One region of the Exiguobacterium sp. ZWU0009 genome, then DNA from elsewhere that is predicted to be linked to it. Evidence: riboswitches for the same ligand, from Rfam matches in the RefSeq annotation. Region 1 holds a riboswitch; each other region holds the start of a gene.

The links. A riboswitch is a leader RNA that binds a small molecule or an ion and turns the genes downstream of it on or off. The one in region 1 is predicted to bind S-adenosylmethionine.
Region 2: another riboswitch for S-adenosylmethionine. It lies ahead of L985_RS16470 (amino acid permease); the one in region 1 lies ahead of mtnK (S-methyl-5-thioribose kinase).
Region 3: another riboswitch for S-adenosylmethionine. It lies ahead of L985_RS13040 (methionine ABC transporter ATP-binding protein); the one in region 1 lies ahead of mtnK (S-methyl-5-thioribose kinase).

The regions. Positions count from the first base shown of each region.
Region 1 is NZ_CP018057.1:469,360-473,605, forward strand. Features, by position in the region: gene L985_RS02510 (2-hydroxy-3-keto-5-methylthiopentenyl-1-phosphate phosphatase) at 1-317, opposite strand, end outside; gene L985_RS02515 (2,3-diketo-5-methylthiopentyl-1-phosphate enolase) at 314-1,504, opposite strand; SAM riboswitch class I at 1,575-1,676, opposite strand; SAM riboswitch class I at 1,882-1,985, shown strand; gene mtnK (S-methyl-5-thioribose kinase) at 2,065-3,231, shown strand; gene mtnA (S-methyl-5-thioribose-1-phosphate isomerase) at 3,228-4,246, shown strand, end outside.
Region 2 is NZ_CP018057.1:3,186,259-3,190,504, reverse strand. Features, by position in the region: gene L985_RS16480 (ketopantoate reductase family protein) at 1-378, shown strand, start outside; gene L985_RS16475 (polysaccharide pyruvyl transferase family protein) at 585-2,051, shown strand; SAM riboswitch class I at 2,161-2,262, shown strand; gene L985_RS16470 (amino acid permease) at 2,340-3,743, shown strand; gene mmuM (homocysteine S-methyltransferase) at 3,718-4,246, shown strand, end outside.
Region 3 is NZ_CP018057.1:2,497,909-2,502,154, forward strand. Features, by position in the region: gene L985_RS13030 (MetQ/NlpA family ABC transporter substrate-binding protein) at 1-434, opposite strand, end outside; gene L985_RS13035 (methionine ABC transporter permease) at 467-1,132, opposite strand; gene L985_RS13040 (methionine ABC transporter ATP-binding protein) at 1,129-2,151, opposite strand; SAM riboswitch class I at 2,228-2,332, opposite strand; gene L985_RS13045 (bifunctional cystathionine gamma-lyase/homocysteine desulfhydrase) at 2,390-3,556, opposite strand; gene L985_RS13050 (PLP-dependent cysteine synthase family protein) at 3,549-4,246, opposite strand, start outside.

The DNA of each region.
Region 1 (4,246 bases):
GGTTCGACGAAAAAGTCCATTCCACCGCTGACGATCGAAAAATCGATTCCTTGACGACGACTGTACTGAAGTAACTCCGAAAATCCGTCGCGAATGACTGCACGCTCCAACAAAAAGTCAAGATAGGCTGTTTTTCCGTCAGACGGCAGAAGTGCGAACATTTGCCCGACACCACTCTGAATCGATAGCGTCCGGTCGAGTACGCCGCGTTTCAACGGTTCGAAGTCACTCGCTGGCGCAAATTGTTGCATGAGTGCGATGATGTTATCCTGTGTCGTCACCGTACCGTCGAAGTCACAAAGAATCCGTACGGTCATGACTTGATCCCCCAAGCGTCGAGGGCGATCCGTAATTCTTCATGACGCGATGCTGCCGCCGATAGGGATTCATTTGCGAGTGCCGCATCGAGTGCCTGACGGAAAGCAATGACACCAGCCGCAGCACCTTGCGGATGACCATGTACGCCGCCGCCGGCGTTGATGACGGAATCGATACCGAAGTCCCGTACGAGTTGAGCGACGAGTCCAGGATGAATACCAGCTGAAGGAACCGGGAAGATCGATTTCGTCTGACCGAGACGGGTCGCTTCGACCGCGATGCCACGAGCGACATCCTTTGGCAAAGCGACATTGCCGTAAGGAGACGAGAATAGCGTCAAGTCTGCTCCAGCAGCACGCGGTAATGTGCCGAGTAAGACAGGAGCTGCGACTCCGTGATTCGGGCTAGCGATCAACGCACCGCTATATGCTGGATGATTGAAGATCGGAACGTTGATTTCCGGATCACTCGCCAGTTCGCGTAAGACGTCGAGTCCGTATGTGAAGGTATTCAGCAAGAATGCGGTCGCTCCAGCATCAATCAATCGCTTGGCTTGATCCTTGAGCGTAAAGACGGGACCACTGAGTGTGATCGCATATAACGCACGTTTACCGGTCCGGTGGAAGTGAGCATCGATGACCTCACGTCCGATTCGTGCCCGGTCAATCGTCGGTGTCAACGGATTGTCGTATAGGATCTCATCGTCTTTGACGAGGTCAATCCCACCAGCGAGTTGTCCTTCGAGTTGATCACGAAGGAACGATAAATCCCGTCCGATGACTCCTTTGAAGATGCTCATTAATAATGGGCGATCTTCGACACCGATCAAGGAGCGGACCCCTTCGATCCCGAATTTCGCACCTGGAAAGTCCGACGTAAATGTATCGGGTAATAGCAATTCCGTTAGTTTGATTTCACCGTCGAGTGAGAGTTTCCCGAAGACGGTCGTCAGAATCGCAGAAAAGTCGCGCGACACGTTATGTTCCGGATAACGAATCGTGATATATCCTTTGCCATCGCGCTCTTCGGTATGTACGACTTCCCCTTTGAACGAGGCGAGTTGTTGTTGTTCGAGATGATTCAGTTCCGTCCAAGAACCGACTGTCAGACCAAGCGCGAGTTGTTCAGCGCGTTGCTCGAGTCGATCACGGGCAGTCAATTGATAAGTAGCAGTGATATAAGCCATGTCTTTCCTCCTTCAACAAAAAAATGGTCTCTCGTCAGTGACAAGAGACCATGAATAATTCGAACGTGGACTCTTATCTGTCAGCTTAGTAGCTGCAAGAATTAGCACCGTGCCAAAAGGTCGGTTGCTGCGACATCGTAGGGCTTGTCCCTCCGTCTGCTCTTGATAAGAATTGGATGAAATTGTGAAATCTAATTGCAATTTTTACATGAGAATCGTCACTTGTCAAATTATTTTTAGAAAATTTATTTTTTTGAAAATACTCTTTCTATATATGGCATGAAAACGATATCGATTTCTGCTTGATTTCGATTTGACAGCGAGGAAGTCGATTGCGTAAGATTCAAATCAATATCACACACGACAACTACATACGACTCTTATCGCGAGTTGGCAGAGGGAATTGGCCCGATGACGCCGCAGCAACCGACCACTAGGCACGGTGCTACATCCAACAGACGTTTCGTCTGAGAGATAAGAGGACGCAGTGACTTTCCTGCGCCTCTTTTCGATGACGAAAAGAGGCGCTTTTTCGTGTATTACATTAGGGGGAAACTGAGATGACATACAAAGCATTCACAGAACAGGACGCGATTGAACGGGTCCGCTCATTAGGACTGATCGGCGACGGAGCCGTCGAAGCAGAAGAGATTGGCGATGGGAATCTTAACCTCGTCTTCCGAATTCGAGAAGGTGAACATCGATTGATTCTAAAACAAGCACTCCCGTACGCAAAAGTCGTCGGTGAGAGCTGGCCATTATCGCTCGAGCGGGCGTGGATTGAGCAATCCGCACTCCGTGAATTCGCCCGGCATGCCGTGCCGTTCGTACCACGTGTTTTTCATGCTAGTCACGAAGAGGCGTATACGGTCATGGAAGATCTTTCACATCTGACGATCGTTCGGACTGGACTGCTCGCGGGTGAACAGTATCCGTTGCTTGCGGAACATATCGGTTCTTATCTCGCTCGGACTTTATTCCATACATCGGACTTTGCGCTTGGTCCGGTTGAAAAGAAACGTGTTGCTCGAACGTACTACAATCCAGATTTGTGCGATATCACAGAAAAACTGATCTTCACAGATCCGTTTCATGACGCGGAGACGAACGAGATTGAAGCCGGACTGGAGGAAGAAGTGGCACGTCTTTGGGCAGACGATGAGTTAAAACGCGAAGTCGCAAAACTCGAAGCACTCTTCATCACGAAAGGGGATGCGTTGCTACACGGCGATCTACATACAGGAAGCATCTTCGCTTCGGCGACGGAAACGAAAGTCATCGATCCAGAATTCGCCTTCTATGGTCCATTCGGATTCGATGTCGGGCAATTCATCGCCCATCTTTTCTTCGCGGCATATCCAGATTACCCTACACGACGTGACGCAAGAATCAAGGACATCGATACGTTCTGGCTGACGTTTGCTTCAACGTTCCGTGCCTTATGGGAACGGGAAGCCGTCGAACCATTCCAGGCATCGGGACTTGTTGATGATGTACTGAGTACGATTTTACAGGATGCCCTTGGCTTTGCCGGTTGCGAATTGATTCGGCGGACGATCGGTCTCGCACCAGTCGCTGATTTAGAATCAATCGATTCAACGACGGAACGCTTAGAGCGAAAACGTCACGCCCTCCGTCTAGGAGCAGCGTTAATCAAACGTCGGACAGAATGCCGGACATTTGATGATTTACGAAACTTTGACGTAACGGAGGAGTTAAGCCGATGAGTGCATTTGTTCAAAGTATCCGTTACGAAGACCGTGTCTTGACGATTCTTGATCAGACACGTCTACCGCAGGAAGAACACTATGAAGTCATTACTGATCTTGCGCAAGCAGTTGAGGCAATCAAACAATTGCGTGTCCGGGGCGCACCTGCGATCAGCCTATTCGGTGGATTCGTACTCGTTCAGGAAGCGTACCGGTTTGAAGCAGAACTGTCGATCTATAAGCAAGCTTTGCTTGAGACATCAGCGACGTTACTCGCGACACGACCGACGGCCGTCAACTTACGAAATGTCCTCGATCAATTGAATCCAATCATTCAAGACGGAACGTCGGTAGAAGAGATCCGTGAACGGTTGGAAAAACGAACAGTCGCCTTATATGACCAGGATGCGCAGACGTCACGTCAAATCGGGATTCATGCGTTGGAGTTGTTCCAGTCAGGCGACCGGATCCTAACGATTTGTAATGCTGGATCGATTGCGACTGCTGCTTACGGAACGGCACTTGCGCCGTTCTATATCGCAAAAGAACGTGGCATTGAATTATCCGTTTTTGCGAGTGAGACGCGACCGTTACTGCAGGGGGCACGGCTGACAACATGGGAGCTGCAACGTGCCGGCATCGATGTCACATTGATCACGGACAACATGGTCGCTCATACGTTGAAAGAAAAACAAATCGACGCGATCATCGTCGGTGCTGACCGGATTACACGAAATGGGGATACAGCGAATAAAATCGGAACATTCCAATTGGCATTGCTCGCGCAAGCCTTCGATATTCCGTTTTACGTCGCGGCACCACTCTCGACGTTCGACTTCTCGCTCGTTTCCGGTGAAGCGATTGAAATCGAAGAGCGTGATCCGCAGGAAGTGACGGCAATCCAAGGTGTCGCGACAGCACCAGCGGGAGTCGCTGTCTTCAACCCAGCGTTTGATGTCACACCACACACATTAATCACGGGCATCATCACGGAACTCGGTGTCATCACGCAACCAAATGAAGAAACGATTGA
Region 2 (4,246 bases), 530 kb from region 1:
ATGGATGACATGTGGCAAAAGTATCTCTTCATTTCGACATTCGCCGGCGTGACGACGCTATTTCGCTCAGCTATTGGTCCGATTCGGCAAGAAGCTGTCGGGCGTCAAATGATCCTAGACGTCATGAAGGAAGCGAAACAGGCGATGGAAGAACAAGGCGCAGTCTTTAATGACGATGTAGAAGCGGTGCTGTTGAAACAGATGCATGGAATGGAAAACACGATGAAATCGTCGATGTTACGGGACATGGAAAAGGGTCAGCCCGTCGAAGTGGAACATTTTTTCAGTGCGTTATTGAAGCCTTCTACGACTGATCAGATGAATGCCTTGAAATTAGTCGAAGCGAATCTGCGCATGTATCTCAAAACGATTAAATAGTTACATTTTTCTATTTTAGAAAAATTATGGAGTAATGCAAATGTTTCGTTTTGATGACGAAAGACCTGTTTCCCTTAGGAATCGTTGACTTCCGAAATAAAATTCATCTATTCTTAATGAGATTGAAAAAAACTGATAATATATTTTCCCGTATTTTTTTTCTTGCGAGGACGAATGAAGCAGACGAGAGGGGAAGTTTATCCATTATGAAACGTATTATTATTCGTGCAGGTATGACACCATTCGAACAGTTCGATGCTCCTTATTTGATGAAACATAATTCCATTGGAGGAAACGTTGGAAATCTTATCTATCAATACAGTATCTTTCGGACGTTGATGACAGAAGGTACGACGATTACACCTGACTATTACTATTACGACGAAGAACGGGCAGACGAAATCAATGCCAACTTTGATCTTTATGTCATTCCGTTAGCGGACGCATTCCGAAAAGAATTCGTACCGACGTTACGGAAATATACACGTCTCATCAAAAAATTAAAGATTCCAGTCGTCGTCATCGGTGTAGGATTACGTGCACCGTTTGAACCAGACTTAGATGGTGGATTCCCATTCGATGAAGATGTTAAAGCATTCGTCAGTGCCGTTCTCGAGCGCTCAAGCATGCTTGGTCTTCGCGGAGAGATCACATCGAAATACTTAACACGTCTTGGTTTCCGCGAAGGGATCGATCATCGTGTCATTGGATGTCCTTCGATGTACGCGTTTGGTCGCGACTTGCACATCCGTGAAACGAACATCACACCTGAGTCGATGATTACGGTCAACTCGTCACGTTTGGCTCCACAAAACGTCCTTGATTTCATTACACGCGGAATGGAAGAATACCCGAATCATTACTTCATTCCCCAGTGGATGAAGGAACTGAAGTTAACGTACACAGGAACGCACCCGATCGCAGATCTTTCAGTGACGAACTATCCGGTGAAGATGTCGGATCCTGCTTATATGAATGATCGGGTCCGTTTCTTCTTGAACGCACAGACATGGTTCGATTTCATCGGACAAGCAGACCTTAGTTTTGGTGCGCGCTTGCACGGAAACATCACAGCGACGCTTGCGGGTACGCCGAGTATCCTCATTCCAAAAGATGCACGGATGCGCGAATTGACGGATTACCATCAATTGACGCACATTTGGGCGAACGACATCAAAGCGGATACACAATTATCCGACATCGTAGCCAACGCTGACTTCCAAAGTCCAGCACGTGTTCAAGCGCGTAACTTCGACAACTTCGTTGACTTCTTGAACGTGAATGATCTTGAGCATATCTATCAAGAGACGAACTATCCTGAGAATGTACCGTTTGACCGTCAAATGGCGCAAACTGAGTTGCTCCCACCAGTCCAGCCGATTTCTGGCGTAAGTCTTGAAGAAGCAGTAGCCCGTTTCGAACGGTTCTTCCCGGAACAAGAGAAGAAGATTGCGGATGCGCAAAAACAGACGAAAGCACAATTAGCTGAAAAAGATAAGAAAATCAAAGCATTGCAGAAACAAACAGGAACGGCTCAAAAGGATCAAGAGATTGCGGCGCTCAAAGCGCAACTGGCTGCCCAAACGAAGAAAATGAAACATCAGCAAGGGACATTGAACCGGAAAGCGGTTCGTGCAGCCTTGAAAACAGCGGATTTATTCGCCAAAAAATAAGACATCCAAACATTCCGGAACGATACGATGCGGAATGTTTTTTGGGTAGAAGTATTCTGAATTGTGTTGACAATTCGAAAAAGACTTGATAGGGTTAGGAACAATTACATACTTATCCAGAGAGGTGGAGGGACTGGCCCTATGAAACCTCAGCAACAGGTCGAAAGATACTGTGCTAATTCCTGCGGGTGCTGCACCCGATCGATAAGATTTCCGAATTGTCGACCGACGCATCCGTGAGGATGCGTTTTTTGTTTGAAATAGGTGGAATGAGGAGGAAACGAATTCATGAAAACGAGTGGGGCTTTTCGACGCAAGATGGAATCACGTCATCTGATTATGCTGTCGTTAGGTGGTGTCATTGGAACAGGATTGTTTTTAAGTACAGGTTATACGTTAGAACAAGCAGGACGGGTCGGGACGATTTTGTCGTATTTGATTGGGGCAGTCGTCGTCTACTTAGTTATGTTAAGTCTCGGTGAACTCGCCGTGCACATGCCGGAAACCGGTTCATTTCATAAATACGCAACGAATTACATCGGACCCGGTACCGGTTACACAGTCGCCTGGCTCTACTGGCTGACGTGGACGGTCGCCCTTGGTTCAGAATTCACGGCAGCAGGTATTTTGATGCAACGTTGGTTCCCGTTGATTCCGGTGTGGGTGTTCAGCGCCTTATTCGCTGCGATGATCCTTGGTATCAACGTCTTGAAGGTCCGCGTGTTCGCTGAAGTCGAGTTTTGGTTTTCAGCGATTAAGGTCGTGACGATCATTGCTTTCATTTTACTTGGTGCGGGAGCCATCGTCGACTTCATTCCACTGCAAGATGGTAGTCCGGCTCCATTCTTTTCTTCGTTAACCGAAGGCGGGTTGTTCCCAAATGGCGCTTTCGTCATCTTCATGACGATGCTTGCCGTGAACTTTGCTTACTCGGGAACGGAACTGATCGGTGTAGCAGCAGGTGAAGCAGTCGATCCGAAACGGACGATTCCGCTTGCGATCCGGACGACGATTTTACGACTGGTTCTCTTTTTCGTCGGTACGATCATCGTGTTAGCCGTCTTGTTGCCAACGGAAGGGAAAGGCGTACTCGAAAGTCCGTTCGTCGCCGTGTTTGAACGAATCGGAATTCCTTACGCAGCAGACGTGATGAACTTTGTCATTTTGACAGCGATCTTGTCGGCAGCGAACTCTGGACTTTACGCCGCCTCTCGGATGCTCTGGTCGCTTGCGAACGAACGCATGATTCCACGCTTCTTCGCCCAGGTGACGCCAAATGGGGTGCCACTACGAGCCGTATTGTTCAGCATGCTTGGCGGAGGACTTGCCTTGCTGTCTAGCATCTATGCAGCAGGAAGTGTCTATATTGCGCTCGTCTCGATTTCCGGTCTCGCTGTCGTCGTCGTTTGGATGAGTATCAGCGTTGCCCAGTATCGCTTCCGGAAACAATTCCTCCGTGAAGGGCATACGGTCGACGAATTGGTCTATCGCACACCACTCTTTCCATTCGTCCCGATCGTTGCTTTCGTCGTTTGTTTGATTTCCCTGATTGGTATCGGATTTGATCCGACCCAACGCATTGCCTTGTACTGTGGTATTCCATTCATCGTGATCTGTTATGTCGTTCATGCGTTCACGAATTCTTCTCAGAAACGGAGTGTTGAAGATGTCCCGAATCAAAAATCCAGTTGATCAACGATTACAGGAAGTTCCCTTTCTCATTTTAGATGGTGCCCTTGCAACCGAACTTGAACAGAAGGGATTCGACCTGAACGACCCGCTTTGGTCAGCACGTCTCTTAATCGAAGCACCGGAACAGATCGAACACGTCCATCGTGACTACTTTGAAGTAGGTGCCGATGTTGCCATCACTTCAAGCTATCAAGCAAGTATTGAAGGATTCAAGCAACGTCATATTAAGACAGAGGAAGCACAGGCGCTGATTCGAAAAACAGTCACCTTGGCGCAAAATGCACGCTCGCGTAGCGGAAAGAGTGACGCATTAATCGCGGGATCAGTGGGTCCTTATGGTGCCTACTTAGCAGATGGCTCTGAGTATCGCGGTCATTACGGGGTGTCAGCAGATGTGCTAGAAGCCTTTCACAGACCACGTATCGAAGCGTTGATTGAAGCAGGAGCGGATCTGCTGGCATTCGAGACGATTCCGTCGCTCGAGGAAGCGGTCGTGTTGTTCC
Region 3 (4,246 bases), 1.2 Mb from region 1:
TCCGCGACGTTTGAGCTCGTCAGAATCGTTGCACCGTTTGGCAACTTATCGAGTGATTTGTATTTCTTCGAGTAGATACCGAGTGGTTCAACGTGGACGCCACCTGCGTTCGCGAACTTATATGATTTGTTTTCTTTCTCTTGTTGCTCGAGATACGGTACGTGCTGGAAGTAGTTCGCATCGATTTCTTTTGAAGCGAGTGCTTTGTTCGGAAGTACGTAATCTTGGAACTTCTTGATTTCAAGCTTGTAACCTTTTTCTTCGTATTCTTTTTTAACGTGCTCAAGAATCTCAGCGTGCGGTACGTTTGATGCACCAACGACGAGTGTCTTGTCGTCGCTACCTGATCCTGATGATTTTTCACCACATGCAGCAAGGCTGATTGCTAAAACGGATACAGCGGCAGTACCTACGAATTTTTTCCAAGTTTTCATGAATGATTCCTCCAATATGATTAAGATTCGAATTAACGTTTATCAATTGCGCGGATCAGCAAGTCACCAATGATTTGGATGACGAAGACGATCGCTAAGATTAAGAGTGTTGCAATGACGATGACATCGTTTTGAGAACGCTGGAATCCTTCGATGAAGGCCATGTCCCCAAGTCCACCTCCGCCGACTACTCCGGCCATTGCCGTATAACCGACAAGTGAGACGAGTGTAACCGTGATACCTGAAACGATGGCAGGCAACGCTTCCGGGATTAAGACTTTATAGATGATTTGGAACTTCGTCGCACCCATCGATTCGGCTGCCTCGATGACACCTTTATCGACTTCGCGTAACGCGAGTTCAACCATCCGACCGTAGAACGGTGCAGCACCGAAGATCAGTGCCGGTAATGCTGCCGTTGGTCCGAGGAACGAACCGACGATTGCTGTCGTGAATGGAATCAATAAGATCAGTAAGATGATGAACGGAATCGAACGGAAAACGTTGACGACCAAGCTCAAGATTGAATAAAACGCCCGATTCTTGAATAATAACTCTTCGTTTGTTGCATACAATAATAGACCAATGATCAAACCGAGAACGAATGTCGAAACCCCAGCGATTGCCGTCATATAGACGGTACTGCCTGTCGCTTCCCACACCATGTCCCAGTCTAGGTTGTCAAAGAATGAAATCATCGGTGATCCACCTCCACTTCAACATCACTGGCTTGAAGCTTCGTGATGACCGCTTGTGTTGCTTCTGTTTCCCCGATCAACTGAATGAACAGTGTACCGAGTGCCCCTTCCTGCGATTGACCGACGTTTCCGCCGATGATATTGAACAGGACCGGTGAATCCTTCATGACTTCCGCGAGGATCGGGCTTTCCGCCGTCGATCCGACGAACGTCAACTGAACGATCTTTCCGGTTGGGTATCGTTCGCGTAGTTTCGCGAACGTCAACTCGTTTTCCGACGGCGACGTCAATTGTTTGACGAATTCTTTCGTCATCGCTTGTTTCGGATGACGGAAGACTTCTGCGACCGGACCTTGCTCAACGATTTTACCGGCTTCCATGACGGCGACCCGGTGACAGATTTTTTGAATGACGTGCATCTCGTGTGTGATCAAGACGATCGTCAGCTTCAGTTTTTCATTGATGTCGACGAGTAACTCAAGGATCGAGTCCGTCGTTTTCGGATCGAGTGCACTGGTTGCCTCGTCACATAAGAGAACGTCTGGGTTTGATGCCAGTGCCCGAGCGATACCAACACGTTGCTTTTGACCGCCGGATAATTGCGATGGGTAAGCTTTTTCGCGTCCGTCAAGACCAACGAGTTGAATCAGTTCCGCAACCCGTTCCTTGCGGCGAGCTTTTGGAAAGCCACCGAGTTCGAGCGGGAACATGATGTTCTCCTCGACTGTTCGTGACCAAAGTAAGTTGAAGTGCTGGAATACCATTGAGACATTCTTGCGGACGCCTCGTAATTCTTTTGGTTTCAGTGATGTCATTTCGACACCATCGATTTGGATCGAACCACTCGTTGGTGCTTCGAGCATATTCAGTAATCGGATCAGGGTCGATTTCCCTGCTCCGGAATAACCGATTATTCCAAAAATTTCACCGCGCTCGATTGTCAGATCAACATTCGCGACGGCTTCGACTGCTCCGCGCTTTGAGCGATAAATCTTTCCTACGTCTTGTAAACGAATCACTACTGTCCCTCCTAAATAAAAAAGTGCGCGCGTTTTAGAGCAAACGCGCGCACTTTTCAGTACACAAAACCATTTGCTCTCATCTCCCAGACTTTTGTCTGCTGGAATTAGCACCACTTCGGATTAGATCCGCGGTTGCCGGGTTTCATCGGGCCAGTCCCTCCACCACTCTCGATAAGAGTTTCGGTATTAAGTTTGTAGAATATATTCTGAATATTAGCAGGGGTTATTTTTGTTGTCAAACAGTTTTTTCAGAAACTTTTTCGAGGAACGTGAAAGCACGTGTTAAGTCTTCTTTCAAATCTTCCGCATCCTCAAGTCCAACTGAAATCCGGACGAGACCGTCCGTGATACCGAGTTCTGCCCGACGTTCTGCTGGGATCGACGCGTGCGTCATCCGTGCCGGAACGGAAATCAGACTCTCAACGGCACCAAGACTCTCAGCAAGTGTGAAGAAATGTGTCGCCTCGACAAGTTTTTCTGCGTTCGCTGCTGAACCGACATCAAAGCTGATCATCCCACCAAATCCAGTCGCTTGTTTCGCTTGGATGTCGTGACCAGGATGCGATGCAAGTCCTGGGTAGAAGATGTTCGAGACAATGTCTTGCGCTTGTAAGAACGCGACGAGATCATGTGCTGTCTCTTCGATTGCATCCATCCGGATACCGAGCGTACGAAGACCACGAACGAGCAAGAAGCTGTCTTGCGGTCCAAGCACGCCGCCTGTCGAGTTTTGGATGAAGTGCAACTCTTCGCCGAGCGCATCATCTTTAACGACGACAAGTCCAGCGACGACGTCCGAATGTCCGCCGATGTATTTCGTCGCACTGTGCAAGACGATGTCTGCACCGAGTGCGAGTGGTTGTTGATGGTATGGTGTCGCGAATGTGTTGTCGACGACGAGTTTAAGATCGTGACGTTTGGCGATCGTTGCGATCGCTTCGATGTCCGTTACTTTCAACAACGGGTTCGTCGGTGTTTCAACGTAAACGATCTTCGTGTTGTCTTGAATCGCTGCTTCCGTTGCCGCAAGGTCCGTCGTATCGACGAACGTCACTTGGATGTTGAACTTCGGTAAGACGCGTTGCATCAAGCGGAACGTACCACCGTAGACGTCATCCGTCATGACGATGTGGTCGCCAGACTCAAGCAAGTGGAAGACGGCATGGATTGCTGCCATCCCAGAACCAAAGGCAAAACCACGTGCGCCGCCTTCGAGATCCGCAATCAATCGTTCGATGCTCGTCCGTGTAGGGTTCGCTGTCCGTGAGTATTCATATCCGTCCTTGAGTTGACCGATTTTATCCTGCTTGTATGTGCTTGTTTGATAGATCGGAGGTGTGACGGCTCCTGTTGCCCGGTCGACACCTGTTCCTCCATGAATCAATGCTGTCTTCTTACGCATGAGTTTCGTCCACCTTTTCAAAGATTTGTTGGCTCAAGTAGCGTTCGGCACTGTCTGCGAAGACGGTGACGATCGTACTGCCGGGGTGACGCTTTGCGATATCAAGCGCAGCAACGAGCGCTGCACCTGCTGAACTACCAACGAGTAATCCTTCGCGAGCAGCGAGTGTATGAACTGCGTCAAATGCATCACGGTCAGAAATCGTATGAATCTCGTCGACGAGTTCACGCGGAACGAGACTTGGCCATTTTGCTGTACCGATACCTTCTGTCTTATGCGGACCGGCTGGACCACCGTTTAAGACGGAGCCTTCCGGTTCGACGATTGCTGCTTTTGTACCGAGACGTTGTTTTAAGAAGTCCGCTGTTCCGGCGAACGTACCACCTGAACCACAACCGGCAACGAACCAGTCGATATGCGGTAAGTCCGCAATCAGCTCAGGACCGAGTGTCCGCTGATACGTGACTGGGTTCTCTTCGTTTTCGAATTGTAACGGAACGTAACTGTTCGGAATTTCCTGACCGAGTTCTTTTGCCCGGTCGATGGCCCCTTGCATATCGAGTTCAGTCGGCGTGTTGACGACGGTTGCGCCGAGTGCCCGCATCAACGTCTGCTTTTCCTGACTGAATTTTTCCGGAACGACACAGATGACTTGGAGATCGTATTTTTTAGCGGCGAGCGCCAAGCCGA